One region of the Alteromonas sp. ABE4_545 genome, then DNA from elsewhere that is predicted to be linked to it. Evidence: predicted binding sites of a transcription regulator. Region 1 holds the regulator's gene; each other region holds the start of a gene.
The links. The regulator sigma-54, encoded in region 1, starts transcription at its own class of promoters, with help from an activator protein. The targets are predictions, from matches to a motif close to GTTGGCACGNNNNTNGNNT.

Region 1 (4,412 bases):
ATATAACCACGCGAATTTACGATGAAGCCGGACACCTCAGTCACCAAGTGTTTGCGAAATCAATGGAACACTATGATTTACTAGGTTTTGTTCTGTTTAGTGAACCTGATTATACCTTATACACAGATGATACAAGTCAACCCTGGCATCTGCACGCTGATGAAGGCACCTTATACGACAACAATTTGATTCACTTAGAATCAAACGTCAGTATCACGAATGAAGATAACGACAATTTCGTACGCTCAATCAGTACCGAATTTATTGAAATTAACCTAAAAACCAAGATCGCAACATCCAACGAACCCATGATTATAAAAGGGGTGAACTTTGTGGTGACCGGCAATGGTTTTAATGCAAATTTAGAAACAAAACAGTACGAGTTAAGTCATCATGTTGAAACGATTTACACCCCTAGCCTGTAGCCTAGTATTGGGCTGGTTGCTGATTCCACAGGCTGTGGCTGGCGAAGCAGATTTCAAACAACAGATCCATATTAAAGCGGAAGACCAAAATCTGGATGGCGTTACCAAAACGCTTATACTCACGCGAAATGTCGCCATCAGCCAAGGCACTTTGTTAATTAAAGCTGATCGCGTAGAAGTGGTTAAAGGTGAAAATTCAGATGAAGGTTTTGAGGTCATTGTTGCTACTGGGAATCCGGCGAGCTATCAGCAGGATCTGGACAATGGTGAAACCGTATTTGCCAGCGCTAACGAGATCCGCTATGAAGTGGCCAACCGCATATTGACTATGGCTGGCGACGCCAAACTGGATCGCGACACCATTAAAATGACCAGTAATAATATTGTTTTCGACTTAATTAAAGAGCAAGTTCGCGCCGCAGACAGTGAAGGGGTTGAAACCGTACTAAGCCCAGAGTCATTTAACCAGTTGAAAGAAAAGGAACCGGAGCAGTAATGGCAACATTAACCGCGACCCATCTCGCCAAATCTTATAAATCTCGCCAAGTTGTGCGCGATGTAAGTTTGGAAGTATCAACCGGACAAATTGTTGGCTTGCTCGGCCCCAACGGTGCGGGTAAAACCACCACCTTTTATATGATTGTCGGTCTTGTTCCTTTAGACAAAGGGAACATTACCATCGACCAGCATTCACTCACGCATCAACCGATGCATGAGCGCGCTCGACAAGGTATTGGCTATTTACCTCAGGAAGCGTCTATATTTCGTAAACTCACCGTGTATGAAAACATCATGGCGATTTTACAAACACGCAAAGCGCTGACAAAAGCCCAGCGTGAAAGCGAAGCTGATTCACTACTTGATGAATTTAACATCAACCATATACGTAATAGTACAGGGATGAGTTTATCAGGGGGCGAACGCCGCCGAGTAGAAATAGCACGGGCACTTGCCGCCGATCCCAAATTTATTTTGTTGGACGAACCATTTGCTGGTGTTGATCCTATATCGGTTAATGATATAAAGAAGATAATCCAACACTTGCGTGATCGAGACATCGGAATTTTGATTACCGATCATAACGTTAGAGAGACGCTGGATGTATGCGAAAAAGCTTACATCGTGAGCCACGGAGAGTTAATTGCACAGGGTACTGCCGAAGACGTTTTGAGTAATCAAAAAGTGAAGGATGTATACCTAGGTGAGCAATTCAGGCTATAGTTAGGGTATCAAAGGAATATTTGTCTAACCAGCTACTACAGGTTAAAGCGTATTAAGATAAGAAGTAGATGAAGCCATCTTTACAACTCAAATTCAGCCAACAGTTAACGATGACGCCGCAGCTCCAGCAGGCGATCAAGCTGTTGCAGCTTTCCACTCTAGACCTCCAGCAGGAAATTCAGGAAGCGCTGGACGCTAACCCATTACTTGAAGTTGAAGAGGGTAGCGATTTCGACAACCTAGAGAAAAGTAACTTAGACAAGCTTACTGAGGGTGAGTCGACGACGGTGTCTTCTTCAGACAGTATTGAAAGTGGTGATGCGCTAGAAAAAAACGAACTGCCCGACGAACTGCCTATCGACAGTACATGGGATGAATACTATTCGGCCTCATCAGCGCCCGCATCGTCGTCTTCAAGCAGTGACGATGAACACGTTTATCAAGGCGAAACAACAGACGATATTCAAGCGCACTTATTGTGGCAAATGCGTCTCACGCCATTCAGCGACCTCGACCGCGCTATTGCCATTGCCATCATTGATTCCATTGACGAATCTGGTTATCTCACTTCGCCTATCGAAGATATTCTCAACAGCATAAATGAAGACGAAGACCTAGAAGAGCCTGTCGAGCTTGATGAAGTGGAATGCGTGCTTAAACGCATTCAGATGTTTGACCCAATCGGTTCTGGCTCGCGCTCACCTCAAGAGTGCTTGATGGTGCAATTGAAGCAATTCTCGCCCGACACGCCTTGGCTTGCCGAAGCCAAAATGCTGATTCAAGAGTACACTGACTTACTTGGCAGCAAAGATTATCGAACCTTAATGCGTAAAACGCGTCTGAAAGAAGACGAGTTACGCGAAGCTATGCGACTGCTCCAGAGCTTAAACCCTCGCCCGGGCAGTGCGTTAGTGACAAAAGAACCCGAATACGTGATTCCTGACGTATCGGTAGCGAAAAAGAACGGCCGTTGGAGTGTTGAATTAAACCCCGACAGCCTGCCAAAACTGAATGTGAATCAGCAATACGCAGCCATGAGTCGAAACTCGAAAAGCAGCAGTGATTCCCAATTCATTCGTTCTCATATGCAAGAAGCCAAATGGTTTATAAAAAGTTTGGAGTCGCGCAACGAGACATTGTTAAAAGTAGCGAACTGTATCGTACAACAACAGTTAGGTTTCTTTGAACATGGGCCAGAAATGATGAAGCCTATGGTACTGAACGACGTAGCTGAAATGGTGGACATGCACGAATCTACGATATCGCGTGTTACCACGCAGAAGTACATGCACACACCTAGAGGTATTTTTGAACTGAAATACTTCTTCTCTAGCCATGTTGCCACTGAATCGGGTGGTGAATGCTCTTCAACGGCTATTCGTGCATTGATCAAAAAATTGGTGGCGGCTGAAAAGCCAGCTAAACCGCTCAGCGACAGCAAGATTGCTCAATTGTTGGCCGACCAAGGCATTAAAGTAGCCCGGCGGACAATAGCAAAATACCGGGAATCGTTATCGATTCCACCGTCTAACCAACGCAAGAGCTTAATTTAATTAAGCTGCAAACCAAAAGGAAGACGACTATGCAAATAAACCTTACTGGTCATCATATTGAGATCACAGATTCTTTGCGTACTTATGTCGATACCAAGTTCAGCAAACTTGAGCGTCATTTTGATCATATTTCTAACGTGCACGTGATATTAAATGTTGAGAAACTCAACCAAAAAGCCGAAGCCACGATGCATTTGAGTGGAGCAGAAGTATTTGCTTCATCTGAAAACACCGATATGTATGCTGCGATCGATAGCATGGTCGATAAACTCGACCGTCAAGTGATCAAGCATAAAGAAAAGCTTAAAAAACACTAATTAAGACAGCATGGATATTAAAGCCATTGTTAGCCTGAACCGCACCGAGTGTGCGGTTCAGTGCAATAGTAAAAAAAGAATTCTCGAAATCATTAGCGATATCGCCGAAAAAACGACCCCAAATGTCGACAAAGTAGACGTACTCACGGCCTTATTAGCACGTGAAAAAATGGGTAGTACAGGTATTGGTAATGGTATTGCGCTCCCTCATGGTCGGCTTCCTGGCTTGGACAGAGTCATTGCCATTATTGTCACCAGCGAACCTCCCATCCAGTTCGATGCTATCGATAATAAACCCGTCGATATCTTTTTTAGTTTACTGGTTCCTGAAGAACAAACCGAAGGCCACTTACAAACCTTGGCCACAATTGCCGGTAAACTGAGCGATAAAGACACCGTAAAAGCCATTAGAAACGCCACTAACGGCGATGATATTCTTACCGCACTAGGCGAATAGTAGCGTAAAGCGATTTAGGGAGAAGCGCATTGAAACTCATCATTATTAGTGGCCGCTCAGGTTCAGGAAAATCGGTCGCATTACGCGCCCTCGAAGACTTAGGCTACTATTGCGTCGACAATATTCCCGTTAATCTTTTGCCCACCCTCACACACACAGTGGTTGACGAATACGACCAAGTGGCCGTGAGTATAGACGTTCGCAATCTGCCTAAAGACCCGAACGAACTGGTAGAAATACTCGATTACCTGCCAGCGTCTTGGTCAATGACAATCGTGTATATCGACGCCAGTGATGACATTCTGGTGAAGCGCTTCAGCGAAACTCGCCGTTTGCACCCTTTAGCCAAGCTCAATAAGTCGCTGTCAGAGGCCATACAAGCAGAAAAAGCCTTGTTAGCGCCGATAGCCGAGCGCGCAGATTTGTATTTAGACACAGA
Region 2 (4,412 bases), on a different contig from region 1:
AAAGTCCGCACCAGTGATTTAGACCAATTCGGATTACTGGTCGGGTCGTCTAAAGCGATGCGTAAGCTATATAGAACGATTCGCAAAGTGGCATCAAGTGAGTCGAGCGTATTGATTATAGGCGAAAGTGGTTCTGGTAAAGAACTCATCGCCAATACTTTGCACCTGTCTAGCCCGCGTAGTGAGCAACCCTTTATTGCTATTAATTGCGGAGCGCTGTCTCCGGAGTTAGTCGACAGCGAATTATTCGGTCACGTTAAAGGTGCATTTACTGGTGCCAACAGGGATCACAAAGGGGTATTTGAGCAAGCCGAAGGCGGTACCCTGTTTCTCGATGAAGTGACAGAGATGCCGCTGGACCACCAAGTTAAATTACTGCGGGTACTTGAAACCGGTGAATACAGGCCAGTAGGTAGCAGTAAAACGCGCATTGCGAATGTACGTATTGTGGCAGCGACGAACCGAGACCCCGCACAAGCGATTGCCGACGAGATTGTACGTGAAGATCTCTACTTTAGATTGTCACAATTCCCCATTAATGTTCCGCCCTTGCGCGAACGAGGCGAAGACATTATCGGGTTAGCAAAGCATTTCTTAGCCTATCGCAACGCCAACGAAGGGCTAGCTAAACACATTAGCGAAGATGCGTTAGCACAAATTGCTAATCATTCTTGGCCCGGTAACGTGCGTGAGTTAAAGCACGTTATTGAGCGAGCCTTTATTCTTGCCGATGATGTGATCACTAGCGAGCACTTAGTGCTAGACGACTGTTTAGAAGTGGCTGAGTCAGAAGCAATGGCCATTCCGGCTGGTGTACCACTGGAAGAAATCGAGAAAACTGCGATTACTGCCACATTAGCCAGTAATCAAGGCAACAAAACAGAAACAGCAGAGCAACTAGGTATTAGTGTAAAAACGCTGTACAACAAACTGGAGAAATTCAAAGAGAGTGGCGAAAACTAACGCGATTTATTTGCTAAATAATGCCTAGAATTTTGGATAGTCTGCCCAGCGTAGACTATCTTTTTCTCTATCCGAAGAAGTAAAACGGTAGAGATCACCCCAACGATGAACCCCAAAAATCCTAAACACCCAAGCACACAACACGAAAAAATGGATGTTGTCGGCGGCTTAGTGGCTGGTGTGTCTCATGAAATAAACACCCCTCTTGGTGTTAATATCGCAAACTGCACGTTATTAATGGAATTACTGAGTGAATTAGATAACGATTTCCAGCAAGGTAAACTCGATGCCGAAAAGTTTCACGAGTTTTTAAATACCTCGCAAGAAATCACCTCTAGCATGCTCAAAAACATGAATCGTGCTGCTAAGTTATTGTCGAGCTTCAAACGCGTAGCGGTAAAACATACAGATGAAGCTAGCCAGTTAGAAAAAGTGAATTTAGCCTCCTTAATGCAAGACTTCATTGACTCACACAGCAAAAACTCCGGCAACAAGAGTTTAGCCTTTGAAGTAGTGATCCCACCCACCATTGAAATTTTCACCTACCCCAGCGTGTTAATTCAAATTCTTACCGCCCTAACTGCGAACACATTGGTACATGGCTTCTCCGAAAACCAAACTACGTGCACGATCACATTACAAGCCGTGCCTGCGGGCGATGGGTATGAGTTCACCTTTTCTGATGACGGCAGCGGAATTGAAGAAGCTGAGCTGTCCAAGGTATTTGAACCGTTTTATACAACCAAGCGTGGCGCAGGTAACCCAGGGCTAGGCTTGAGTATGGTTTACAACCTAGTGAACATGATGCTGGCCAGTCAGGTATATTTTGAAAGCTCTCCCAATAATGGGTTTAGTGTTTCGTTTAAGCTGTATAACTTGTCAGAGAGCCAATGAGTTTTGTTAGGCTTTTGTCTCAAGCAAAAGCCGTGAAACTTATACCTGTTACTAAGAAATATTTTCAACCTGTGTGTGAACAGCTACGCCCCCACACACGCATTTAAATCCATTTTACCAACAATATCAGTAACATAAAAAAACTGGCACGGCGCTCGCTTTATCTAATGTGAAGTTTACTTTTCATTATAAATCCAAGGAGTTCCGTTATGTTGAGATGGGCACTGGCATTTTTACTTATCGCTATCGTCGCCGCTGTTTTTGGTTTTGGTGGTATTGCGGGCGCGGCTACAGGTATTGCGAAAATACTGTTCTTTATTTTCATTGCATTACTTGTCATATCTTTATTAGCAGGTGCATTGCGCGGTAAATCTCCCCGCGTGTAGTTATACATTTACTTTAATTCAATTAATTCAAAGGGAATATTTAATATGAAAATTTTAGAATCACTATCACTACGCGTAATTTTAACGACTTTGTTTATGGTAGTTGCTCTCTCTGCTTGTAGCGACGACTCAGCCGAAGAAGCTGGTGAAGAAATTGATGAAATTGTTACCGACGCAGGCAATGCAGTAGAAGATGCTTGTGAAGACGTGAAAGAAGGCGTTAAAGCAGAAGATACCGATTGTTAATCCCCCTCCCCTGGGAAACGTTGAAACGGGTGGCTATTAAGTCACCCGTTTTTTGTTGCTTATAGGCAACACTGATTTCTCACCCACAAGAAGAAAATATATATTATTCAATAAAAACAACACTTTAAAAGTTGGCATTGTTATCGCATTGCTCTATATGTCTTAAAACCCAAAAGGAGATTAGACATGAAAATTTCAGCGTTAACTCTAGCTTTAGGTTTAACTGTTACTGCCACCACTGCGTTTGCGGGGGAAAGTAACACTTGGGAAGATTCTGCTCGCGATGCATGGATTGATGGTAAAGCAGAAACAACATTGTTGTTGAACACCAATTTAAATTCTTTTGACATTAATACCGATGTCGAAAACGGTACCGTGATCTTAACGGGTAAAGTCGACAATAAGGTAAACAAAGCCCTCGCCGAAGAATTGGTACTGAGCCTAGATGGTGTGAAAGACGTAGACAATCAACTCACCGTCATGAGCGACCTTAAAAAGGACAAATCGCTAACTGATGAATTGAGCGATGCAAAAGTGGCAACCGTGGTCAAAACCCGCTTACTCATGCAATCAGAAGTGTCAGGCACCGACATTGACGTAGATGTTGAAAATGGCATTGTCACATTGAAAGGTACGGTGGCTTCCAGTGCTGAACAAGACTTAGCACTATCGATCGCGCGCAATACCAGTGATGTAAAAAAGGTTGTCGACTTAATTGAAATAGTCGCAGAAAGCTAATCACTTTTTAAACGGCATAAAAAAACCCCGAACATATGTTCGGGGTTTTCTTATGTGGCGGAGAGGGAGGGATTCGAACCCCCGGAAGGTTTAACCCTTCGTCTGATTTCAAGTCAGGTGCATTCAGCCGGACTCTGCCACCTCTCCAAAAACTCAAACTATTTCTTTACTACTTAAGTAATAAAGTCGGAAGCGGTTTGAGGCGCTTCCTCAATAAGTGGCGGAGAGCGAGGGATTCGAACCCCCGGAAGGTTTGACCCTTCGCTTGATTTCAAGTCAAGTGCATTCAACCGGACTCTGCCAGCTCTCCGCTGGAAGTGATGCGTATCATAATGTTATTTTTATTGATGTAAAGCCTTAATTTAAAATTAATGTTCGTTTGCTGGATGATTGAACAATTGGATCAAAATTTGGCTAATCGAGAATAATTTATCACCAACCCTACTCACTTTCTTACTCTGGCGTAAAGAGCAAGACACAAAGGGTTACGATATTTCCTTTACGTACTATTGAAAAAGTGAACCAAAAGCCATACAACTACACTAAATAATAGCGTACTATTTATTTAGTCACTTAAATCCTTTTGGAGGAAACAATGGAACCACGTTCGATGTACTCGTCTGCATCACAAGCGTCTGTGTTGCAAACAAATAAAGTATTGCGCAACACCTATATGCTATTGGCAATGACATTAGCATTTAGTGCTGTTTGTGCGGGTATTGCGATGTTCGCAGAAATTGGCCGAGGTATGTCTTTATTACTTTGGGTCGGTGCCTTCATTTCAATGTTTGTTGTTAGTAAAAAAGCAAATTCAAGCTCGGGTATTTACTGGGTATTTGCGTTAACAGGCTTACTTGGCGCTTCGTTGGGTCATACTCTTAATATGTATGTTGCCTATTTAGGTGCTGGTGTTATCGTTCAAGCACTAGGTGCAACAGCATTGGTGTTCTTTGCACTTTCTGGCTACGTGCTGACCACTAAGAAAGACTTCTCTTTTATGGGCGGTTTCTTAAGTGTCGGTATTATCGTGGTATTGATAGCGGCGGTGGCGAACATATTCTTCCAAGTGCCTGCGGTTCACCTAGCGATTAGCTCAGCCATTGTTTTCTTAATGTCTGGTTTTATCCTTTATGATACAAGCCGTATCGTAAATGGCGGTGAAACCAACTACATTATGGCAACAGT
Region 3 (4,412 bases), on a different contig from region 1:
TGCGTGATTGGCATAAACAATATGCAGCTCGGGATCGATGACCACTAATGCTGTGTTTAAGCTATCGAGCAAATTCTGATTATCGAATGATTCGGCTGTCATGCCGGTCACGTCTCCTGTCTGCACTCTTATGGTGCATGTTAGTGTAGTTTGCTTTTAATCTGGGAGACACTTTTATTTAGTCAAATGCGCTGAACCCACTTGGTGCGAGGGGTGCGCTAATATCGACCGTTACTTAGGAGGGATTAACGCTGACGCTTTGTGTAAATAAAAAGTCTGTTGCTGAGTCAATGCAAGAGTCTTGCCCGTATTATCAATAAATCGGACAGAAAATTGATAGGCGCCTCGGTCGAGATTTTTGAGGGAAAATACCCCTGTGCTGTTTTGTTCGATAACTTGATCATTTAACAACAATTCATACCTACCTTTGGCATTATCAGACAATTTTGCCTGTATTTTTACCACGCCATTGTTATTTCTAATGGTCGCTTCTGGGGCGGGCGAAACAATGGTAAGCACTAAATTGGTGGGGAGCGAGGAGGTTACTACGCGCTTCATTGGTGCAGGCTTTGTAACAGGCATTGCCACTGTGTTGATAGTGTCTAGATCTACCACTTCGGCATTTGCAGCAGGCATGTCGGTGAACACAATATCGCCATTCTCTTTTTTGACTTTATAAATCTGTTGGGCAGCGCAGAGACTACTGAAAACAGTGAACAGCATAGCGGTGATAGGTAAAGTGAATCGCGTTTTTTGTGTTAGCGTAGAAAGCATAGCGGCTCTGTGTTGGCTCAGGCTGCTTATAGTTATAAGCCTTATTGAAGCCAAAAAAAAGCCCGCATTTGCGGGCTTTGTATATTTGCGTATAAGTGAATTAAACGCTGTAGTACATGTCGAACTCAACAGGGTGAGTAGACATGTTAAGTTTAGTCACTTCTTCAGACTTAAGGTCGATGTACGCATCGATCATGTCGTCAGTCATAACGCCACCTGCTTTAAGGAAGTCACGGTCAGCATCAAGTGCTTCAAGTGCCATTTCCAAAGAGCTTGCAACAGTTGGGATTTCTGCTGCTTCTTCTGCAGGTAGGTCATACAAGTCTTTATCCGCTGAATCGCCAGGGTGGATCTTGTTTTTGATACCGTCAAGGCCAGCCATCAACATAGCGGTAAACGCTAGGTAAGGGTTAGCTGTTGGGTCAGGGAAACGTACTTCGATACGACGCGCTTTATCGCTAGTTACGTAAGGAATACGGATAGAAGCTGAACGGTTACGCGCTGAGTAAGCTAGCATAACTGGTGCTTCGAAGCCTGGTACCAAACGCTTGTACGAGTTAGTAGATGCGTTAGAGAAAGCATTGATTGCGCGCGCGTGCTTGATGATACCACCAATGTAGTAAAGCGCTTCATCAGAAAGGCCTGCGTACTTGTCACCTGCAAAGATGTTTACGCCATCTTTAGAGATAGATTGGTGACAGTGCATACCAGAACCGTTGTCACCTACAAGAGGCTTAGGCATAAATGTCGCAGACAAACCGTAAGCATTTGCTACGTTGTGTACAACGTACTTGTAGATTTGAATTTCGTCAGCTTTGCTAACTAGCGTGTTGAATTCGCAAGCGATTTCGTTCTGGCCAGCAGTGGCTACTTCGTGGTGGTGAGCTTCGATTACCAAGCCCATTTCTTCCATTACCAAGCACATTGCAGCACGGATGTCGTGAGCTGAATCTACTGGAGGCACTGGGAAGTAACCGCCTTTAACACCTGGGCGGTGACCAAGGTTGCCGCCTTCAAAGTCTTCACCTGAGTTCCACTTGGCTTCTGAAGAGTCGATCTTGAAGAAAGAACCCGCCATATCAGTGTGGAATTTCACGTCGTCAAATAGGAAGAATTCTGGCTCAGGACCGAAGAAAACTGTGTCGCCGATGCCAGTTGATTTCAAATACTCTTCTGCGCGACGAGCAACAGAACGAGGATCACGCTCGTAACCTTCCATAGTTGAAGGCTCAAGAATGTCACAGCGAATGTTAACCTGCGCTTCTTCAGCGAATGGGTCAACGACAGCTGTTGTTGAATCAGGCATAAGAATCATGTCAGATTCGTTGATTCCTTTCCAACCCGCGATTGATGAACCATCGAACATTTTACCTTCTTCGAAGAATTCTTCATCAACACATGAAGCAGGGATAGATACGTGTTGCTCTTTACCTTTAGTATCAGTGAAGCGTAGATCGATAAATTTCGCTTCGCTTTCTTTAATCAGCTCTAATGCCTTTTCAATTGACATCGTGTCCTCCAGGTTTTTTATTTAAAAATGCAGAATGACAAGGTCATTCGTACAGATGGGAAAGTCACAAGCTATATTCATGCCAGCTATTTTTACACGGCTAAGCCTTATAAATCGGGCGGCATAGAAGCGAGTGTTCAAAAATGAGACCCTTATTTGGTGCGTGATGCATTATTATGGTGCATTTTGTGTGTTGTCACACGTTTTTTGTTCCAATAGCATTACATTGCCTTTGTGACACTGAGATGAAGGGGGGCTGAAAAATATTGTCCGCTAGCATGAAAAAAAGATGCGCAAACTGATTCGTTTTTCTGTACAATCCGCGCTCGTTTTTATTCAACACGTCTCTTTGTACGGCAATCACCGCGAAAGAGCTTTTGGCCGGTGTGCCGTATTACAGGTTCTATTCCCATGAATACTACTGATATCAGTAAATTAAGAAATATCGCAATCATTGCGCACGTTGACCACGGTAAAACAACCTTGGTTGATAAGCTATTACAACAATCTGGCACATTGGAAAGTCGCGGTGAGCAGCAAGAACGAGTCATGGATTCTAATGACATCGAAAAAGAGCGTGGTATTACCATTCTTGCTAAGAACACGGCAATCAACTACCAAGATTACCGCATCAACATCGTAGACACTCCTGGACACGCCGATTTCGGTGGTGAAGTAGAGCGTGTAATGTCAATGGCTGACTCTGTATTGCTATTGGTTGACGCGCAAGAAGGTCCGATGCCACAAACGCGTTTCGTAACGCAAAAAGCTTTCGCACAGGGCTTGAAGCCAATTGTTGTTATCAACAAAATCGACAAGCCAGGTGCTCGTCCTGATTGGGTAATGGATCAAGTCTTTGATTTGTTCGACAACCTAGGTGCAACTGATGAACAACTTGATTTCCAAGTGGTTTACGCTTCAGCGTTAAACGGTTGGGCTTCTCACGACTCAGATGTAACAGGTACTGATATGACGCCATTGTTCGAGACGATTATCGAACAGGTTTCTTGCCCAGATGCAGACGTGAACGGCGCATTCCAAATGCAAATCTCTCAGCTTGATTACAACTCATACGTGGGTGTAATTGGTGTTGGTCGTATCAAGCGCGGTAGTGTTAAGCCTAACCAGCAAGTGACTGTAGTGACTGCTGACGGTAAAACGCGCACAGGTAAAGTTGGTCTAGTATACGGCTACCTTGGTCTAGAGCGTCATGAAGTAGAATTTGCGAACGCTGGTGACATCATCGCGATCACTGGTTTGGGTGAGCTTAAAATCTCTGACACCATTTGTGATGTGAATACAGTTGAAGCATTGCCGCCGTTGTCTGTAGACGAGCCTACTGTAACTATGACGTTCCAAGTAAACACGTCACCGTTTGCAGGTAAAGAAGGTAAGTACGTTACTTCACGTAACATTCTAGAGCGTTTGCAAGACGAGCTAGTACACAACGTAGCATTGCGCGTTGAAGAAACCAGCGACCCGGACAAATTCCGCGTTTCTGGCCGTGGTGAACTTCACCTAGGTATCTTGATCGAGAACATGCGTCGTGAAGGCTACGAGCTAGCGGTTTCTCGTCCAGAAGTAATCTTGAAAGAAGTAGATGGCGAGTTACAAGAACCGTTTGAAACATTGACCATCGACTGCGAAGAAGAACATCAAGGTTCAATCATGGAACAGTTAGGTTTGCGTAAAGCAGAAATGACTGACATGTCGCCAGATGGTAAAGGCCGTATTCGTATGGACTTCATGATCCCGAGCCGTGGCTTGATCGGTTTCCAAACTGATTTCATGACAATGACATCTGGTTCTGGTTTGTTGTATCACACTTTTGATCACTATGGTGCGCACAAAGGTGGTGTTATCGGCAAGCGTAAAAACGGTGTATTGATTGCCAACGCAAACGGTAAAGCATTGACCAATGCTTTGTTTAACCTTCAAGAGCGCGGTCGCTTGTTCATCGGTCACGGTGTTGAAGTGTACGAAGGTATGATCATCGGTATTCACAGCCGTGACAACGACCTAACCGTAAACGCATTGAAAGGTAAGCAGCTGACTAACGTACGTGCTTCTGGTACTGACGAAGCACAAACATTGGTTCCACCTGTTAAGATGTCTTTGGAGCAAGCGC
Region 4 (4,412 bases), on a different contig from region 1:
GCTATCAAGACATTCTATACGCCGTTGGTATTACGCCGAATAAGTTTCCACTTATCGACTCGCTACGACAACGTGCTCATCAATTTACAGTGAGTGTAGACAGTCTCGATGGCGCACAAGCGCTAGTAGAGTTTGCTGAAGAATTACGTCAGCCTCTCAACGTGGTGTTAGAAGTTGACGTTGATGATCATCGTGCCGGCATCGCGCCACATGGCGATGACTTACTGCAGTGTGCAGCACTATTGAGCCAAGCTCCCACATTGCATTTTAGAGGCATTATGGCCCATGCAGGGGCCTCTTATGGATGCTTTTCACCACAAGCTAAGCAGGAAATGGCGCAGCAAGAATGCGACCAAGCGTCGTTAGCCGCTCAGCGATTACGTGATGCGGGATTCGACTGTGAACTGGTGTCTGTTGGCTCTACGCCCACAGTGTTGGCCGACAATATCCAATATGGATTAGTGACCGAGTTACGGGCAGGGGTTTATACCACTTTCGACTGCGTTATGGCCGGATTAGGTGTTTGCAATGTATCCGATATCGCTATGTCGGTACTGACTACGGTTATCGGCCATCAAAAAACAAAAGGCTGGGTATTGGTCGATGCTGGTTGGATGGGCCTTTCGAGAGATCAAGGTACAGCAAGTCATATGACAGATTGTGGTTACGGATTAGTGTGTAATGCCCAAGGTGAATTATTGGATGGGTGGTATGTAAAAAGCACGAATCAGGAACATGGTGTGATATGTCATCGCGATGGACTCGCGCCCGATGATGCTTTTGCCTTCGGCACTCAGTTGCGTATTTTACCGATACATGCGTGTTCTACTGGAGCGCAATACGAGCAGTACGCTGTTGTAAACAACGAACAACACGTTGAGGACGTGTGGTCGAGAGTGAATGGGTGGTAGTGCTTATGTACTATTGCGGTGATTCAATGAGATATTAATCGGCAATAAAAAACCCCGAGCATGCTCGGGGTTTTCTTTGTTATGTCATTACGCTTTTATTATTTTTATTTAGTCAGGCGCTTACGGTTCGCGAAACCGATGAATCCTAGTATTGCGCCGAAAATAGCGAGTACGCCAGGCTCAGAGACTTTCGGAGTGTCAGGCTCTGTATATACATAAGTAATTTTTACGTTAGCTGCTGCACTGGTAGAAAACTGTGTGATCAGGTTACCCGCGCCTGTTCCTGTAGAGCTGCCTGTTGCAGTTAGCGTTGTTGAGATAGTGCCAGAACCGATAAACTGACTCAACACACTCGCTGAAGTAATTGTGTTAGTTTTTGTTAGTGTATTTGAAAGCGACGTATAAGTTGCACCCGAGGTGCCTCCAAAATCGATACTGCCGTCGAAAGCACTAGCGTTGAAAACTTCGTCGATCTCTGGAACAGCGATAACTAAGCTGTCGCCTGTTGATGTGCTAAGCTCAAGAGTTGCACCTAACGTCAATGTGACTATGGTTGCCGACCCGTCCATGCTTTCTGCTAAGGCAGACCCAGAAACAGAGCCTTGAAGTTCAAAAATAATTGAGGTTAGCGTTAATGTGCCACCCAAATCATCGAATTGGTCAACAGTTACCGATTGGCTGTAGTTGGTTGTTGTTGTAGATATTGAAGCTGTTTTTACAATTGTTCCTGCGTTTGCGCTGGCGGCGAAGAGAGAAACAGCTGCAAGGATAAATAATTTTTTTAGCATGTTCGCGTTCCATTTTGAAAATGACAATAACACTTGGCATTAAGCAGACATTGTGCCATTTTTTAATTCATTGTATTTGTTGTGTTTTTTTGTGGCGTTGAGCCGTTGTGTAAAAAAAACTGACAAAGATCACAAAGGTTTTTTATTTCAGAGTTGAATTTGTTTTTAATTCACGGTGTTATAGGCAAGCCTGTATTCGTTGTTGAGAAGTTTTGTGAGCATCCTAAAACACGTATTTTTTGTTCTGGTACTTGTGTCATGCACTACTAGTGCAAATCAACCTTTATTAGTCTTTACTGAATCTTCACCCCCGTATCAGACCCTCGAAAATGGCAAGGTTGCAGGGCTTGCCACGGACAAAGTGAAACGTTTAGTCGAGCTGGCAAAGCTGGAAGCCGATTTTTTTATGTACCCGTGGGCTCGTGCTGAATTTAGTGTTTCGCGTTCCACTCGCGCCTTGATTTATTCAATTGCGAAAACCCCAGAGCGAATTGATAAGTTTCATTGGATCATGCCAGTTGCAGAGTTTAATTTGGCCTTTATTACTTTGGCGTCCAACAAACCAATTGTGTTAGAAAGCTGGGACGATTTAAAACACTACAGCGTGGCGGTACAGCGTGGTGACATTGGTGAGCGCTGGCTGAATAAACAAGGTCTTGTCGAAGGTGACGGTTATCTAAGTTGTGCCGATATTCAATGTTCTTGGTATTATTTACTTAGCGGCAAAGTTGATATGATCATTGAAGATCCTAATTTGGTGGGAGAGATGACGCGTAATGTCGGTTTGACCCCAGAGCAAGTAAAAACGGTGAAAGTGATCCCTGATTTGTCGGTAGTAGGGTATCTCGCAGCCAATCGAGATATGGACGTGGCTCTGCTTAATCGGTTGAAAAACGCTGCCAAGCAGATGACAAAAGCGCAATAAAAAGCCGATTTCACACGAGGTAAAATCGGCTTGAGGATGACGTTATTTCGCGATTATTTACTGTGACGCTCACGTAATACTGAAATTACGTCTGACATCGACATATCGCTGGCTTGCAACAATACCGTTAAATGGTAAAGCAAGTCTGCCGCTTCGTTTTTCAACTCTTCTTTGTCGTGCACAGTGGCTGCCAATGCGGTTTCTACGCCTTCTTCACCCACTTTTTGCGCTATACGCTTAATCCCTTTCGCGTAAAGGCTGGCGGTGTAGCTGCTCTCAGGATCAGCACTTTTACGCGCTGCGAGTACGCGCTCTAAGTCAGCAAGAAAGGTGAAATCAGAGGTTTGGCCTTGTGACCAACAGCTTTCTGTTCCCGTGTGGCAGGTTGGGCCATTAGGATGAGCAAGCACAAGGATAGAGTCGTTATCGCAGTCACTGCTGATATCGACCAAATCTAAGGTGTTACCTGAGGTTTCGCCTTTGGTCCATAAACGAGATTTAGAGCGGCTGAAAAAAGTCACTTGTTTGGTCGACAGGGTTTTTTCTACGGCGTCTGCGTTCATGTAGCCTTGCATTAACACCTTGCCGGTTACGGCATCTTGTACCGTGGCAGGCAGTAAACCGTCCATTTTATCCCACGCTAATTGTGCGAGAGTTTCTGTTGTAATTTGCATGATTTATCTCTTATGCGTTTGTATGACGAACGCGCATGGGAATGCCAGCGTCAGACAAAAATGATTTGAGTTCCTGCATATCAATAATGCCTTTGTGGAACACTGAGGCGGCGAGCGCACCATCGACATCTGCGCGTTTAAACACGCTTTCAAAGTGAGCAATTTCACCCGCACCGCCTGAAGCAATAAGCGGCACATCACACACAGCGCGAACTGCAGCGAGTTGGTCAATGTCGTAGCCTTTACGCACACCGTCTTGGTTCATACAGTTCAGTACAATTTCGCCTGCACCGCGTTGCTGTACTTCTTTGATCCAATCCAAGGTTTGCCAACTGGTTTGTTGGGTACGCGACTCATCACCGGTAAACTTATACACTTCGTATTGACCGTTATCTTTGTTGTAGAAACTGTCGATACCAATCACCACACACTGTTGGCCATACACGTCGTGTAGTTCATTGATGAGATCTGGGTTAGTAAGAGCAGGGGAGTTAATCGAGATTTTATCCGCGCCCATCTCTAAGATGCGTCCCGCATCTTCTACCGACTTAATGCCGCCTGCAACGCAGAAAGGAATATCGATGACTTGGGCAATACGGCTCACCCAACTTTTATCGACTACGCGCTGGTCTGAACTGGCGGTAATATCATAAAAAACCAGTTCATCTGCGCCCGCTTTAGCGTATTGCTCCGCTAAGGGCACAATGTCGCCAATGATTTCGTGGTTGCGAAATTGCACGCCTTTTACCACTTTACCATCACGAACGTCTAAACAAGGGATTATCCGTTTTGCCAGCATGCGATTGCCTCCTCAACGGTGAATTTTCCTTCCAATAACGCACGGCCCAAAATCACGCCTTGTACACCGGAAGGGCGCAATGCACTAATATCGTCTAAGCCACCAATGCCGCCGGAGGCTTGCCACGCAACTGCAGGGAATTTCGCTGACACTTCGCGGTACATGGCTTCGTTGGCGCCTTGTAGCGTACCGTCGCGAGAAATATCGGTACACAGTACGTGTTTCGCATCTACCTGGGCAAAGTCTTCTAGTACGGCTTCTAGGCTTACACCAGAGTTTTCTTGCCATCCGTGGGTGGCGATCATCTTGTTGCCT

Region 2: a site for sigma-54 is predicted at 2,620-2,638, ahead of ACXAH6_RS17605 (BON domain-containing protein). Genes of this name have one in related genera too.
Region 3: a site for sigma-54 is predicted at 2,353-2,371, ahead of glnA (glutamate--ammonia ligase). Genes of this name have one in related genera too.
Region 4: a site for sigma-54 is predicted at 1,741-1,759, ahead of ACXAH6_RS12190 (choice-of-anchor E domain-containing protein). Genes of this name have one in related genera too.

Annotation. Positions count from the first base shown of each region.
Region 1 is NZ_JBSWYY010000006.1:59,848-64,259, reverse strand. Features, by position in the region: gene lptC (LPS export ABC transporter periplasmic protein LptC) at 1-425, shown strand, start outside; gene lptA (lipopolysaccharide transport periplasmic protein LptA) at 394-921, shown strand; gene lptB (LPS export ABC transporter ATP-binding protein) at 921-1,646, shown strand; gene ACXAH6_RS07890 (RNA polymerase factor sigma-54) at 1,715-3,199, shown strand; gene hpf (ribosome hibernation promoting factor) at 3,229-3,516, shown strand; gene ptsN (PTS IIA-like nitrogen regulatory protein PtsN) at 3,527-3,973, shown strand; gene rapZ (RNase adapter RapZ) at 4,003-4,412, shown strand, end outside.
Region 2 is NZ_JBSWYY010000029.1:5,706-10,117, forward strand. Features, by position in the region: gene ACXAH6_RS17585 (sigma-54 interaction domain-containing protein) at 1-963, shown strand, start outside; gene ACXAH6_RS17590 (sensor histidine kinase) at 1,069-1,857, shown strand; gene ACXAH6_RS17595 (DUF1328 domain-containing protein) at 2,067-2,243, shown strand; gene ACXAH6_RS17600 (hypothetical protein) at 2,289-2,489, shown strand; gene ACXAH6_RS17605 (BON domain-containing protein) at 2,676-3,227, shown strand; tRNA gene ACXAH6_RS17610 (tRNA-Ser) at 3,283-3,374, opposite strand; tRNA gene ACXAH6_RS17615 (tRNA-Ser) at 3,446-3,537, opposite strand; gene ACXAH6_RS17620 (Bax inhibitor-1/YccA family protein) at 3,823-4,412, shown strand, end outside.
Region 3 is NZ_JBSWYY010000010.1:124,348-128,759, reverse strand. Features, by position in the region: gene glnL (nitrogen regulation protein NR(II)) at 1-102, opposite strand, end outside; gene ACXAH6_RS11470 (DUF4124 domain-containing protein) at 232-774, opposite strand; gene glnA (glutamate--ammonia ligase) at 875-2,284, opposite strand; gene typA (translational GTPase TypA) at 2,696-4,412, shown strand, end outside.
Region 4 is NZ_JBSWYY010000012.1:21,175-25,586, forward strand. Features, by position in the region: gene ACXAH6_RS12185 (alanine racemase) at 1-911, shown strand, start outside; gene ACXAH6_RS12190 (choice-of-anchor E domain-containing protein) at 1,016-1,699, opposite strand; gene ACXAH6_RS12195 (substrate-binding periplasmic protein) at 2,061-2,624, shown strand; gene hisIE (bifunctional phosphoribosyl-AMP cyclohydrolase/phosphoribosyl-ATP diphosphatase HisIE) at 2,678-3,298, opposite strand; gene hisF (imidazole glycerol phosphate synthase subunit HisF) at 3,309-4,097, opposite strand; gene hisA (1-(5-phosphoribosyl)-5-[(5-phosphoribosylamino)methylideneamino]imidazole-4-carboxamide isomerase) at 4,079-4,412, opposite strand, start outside.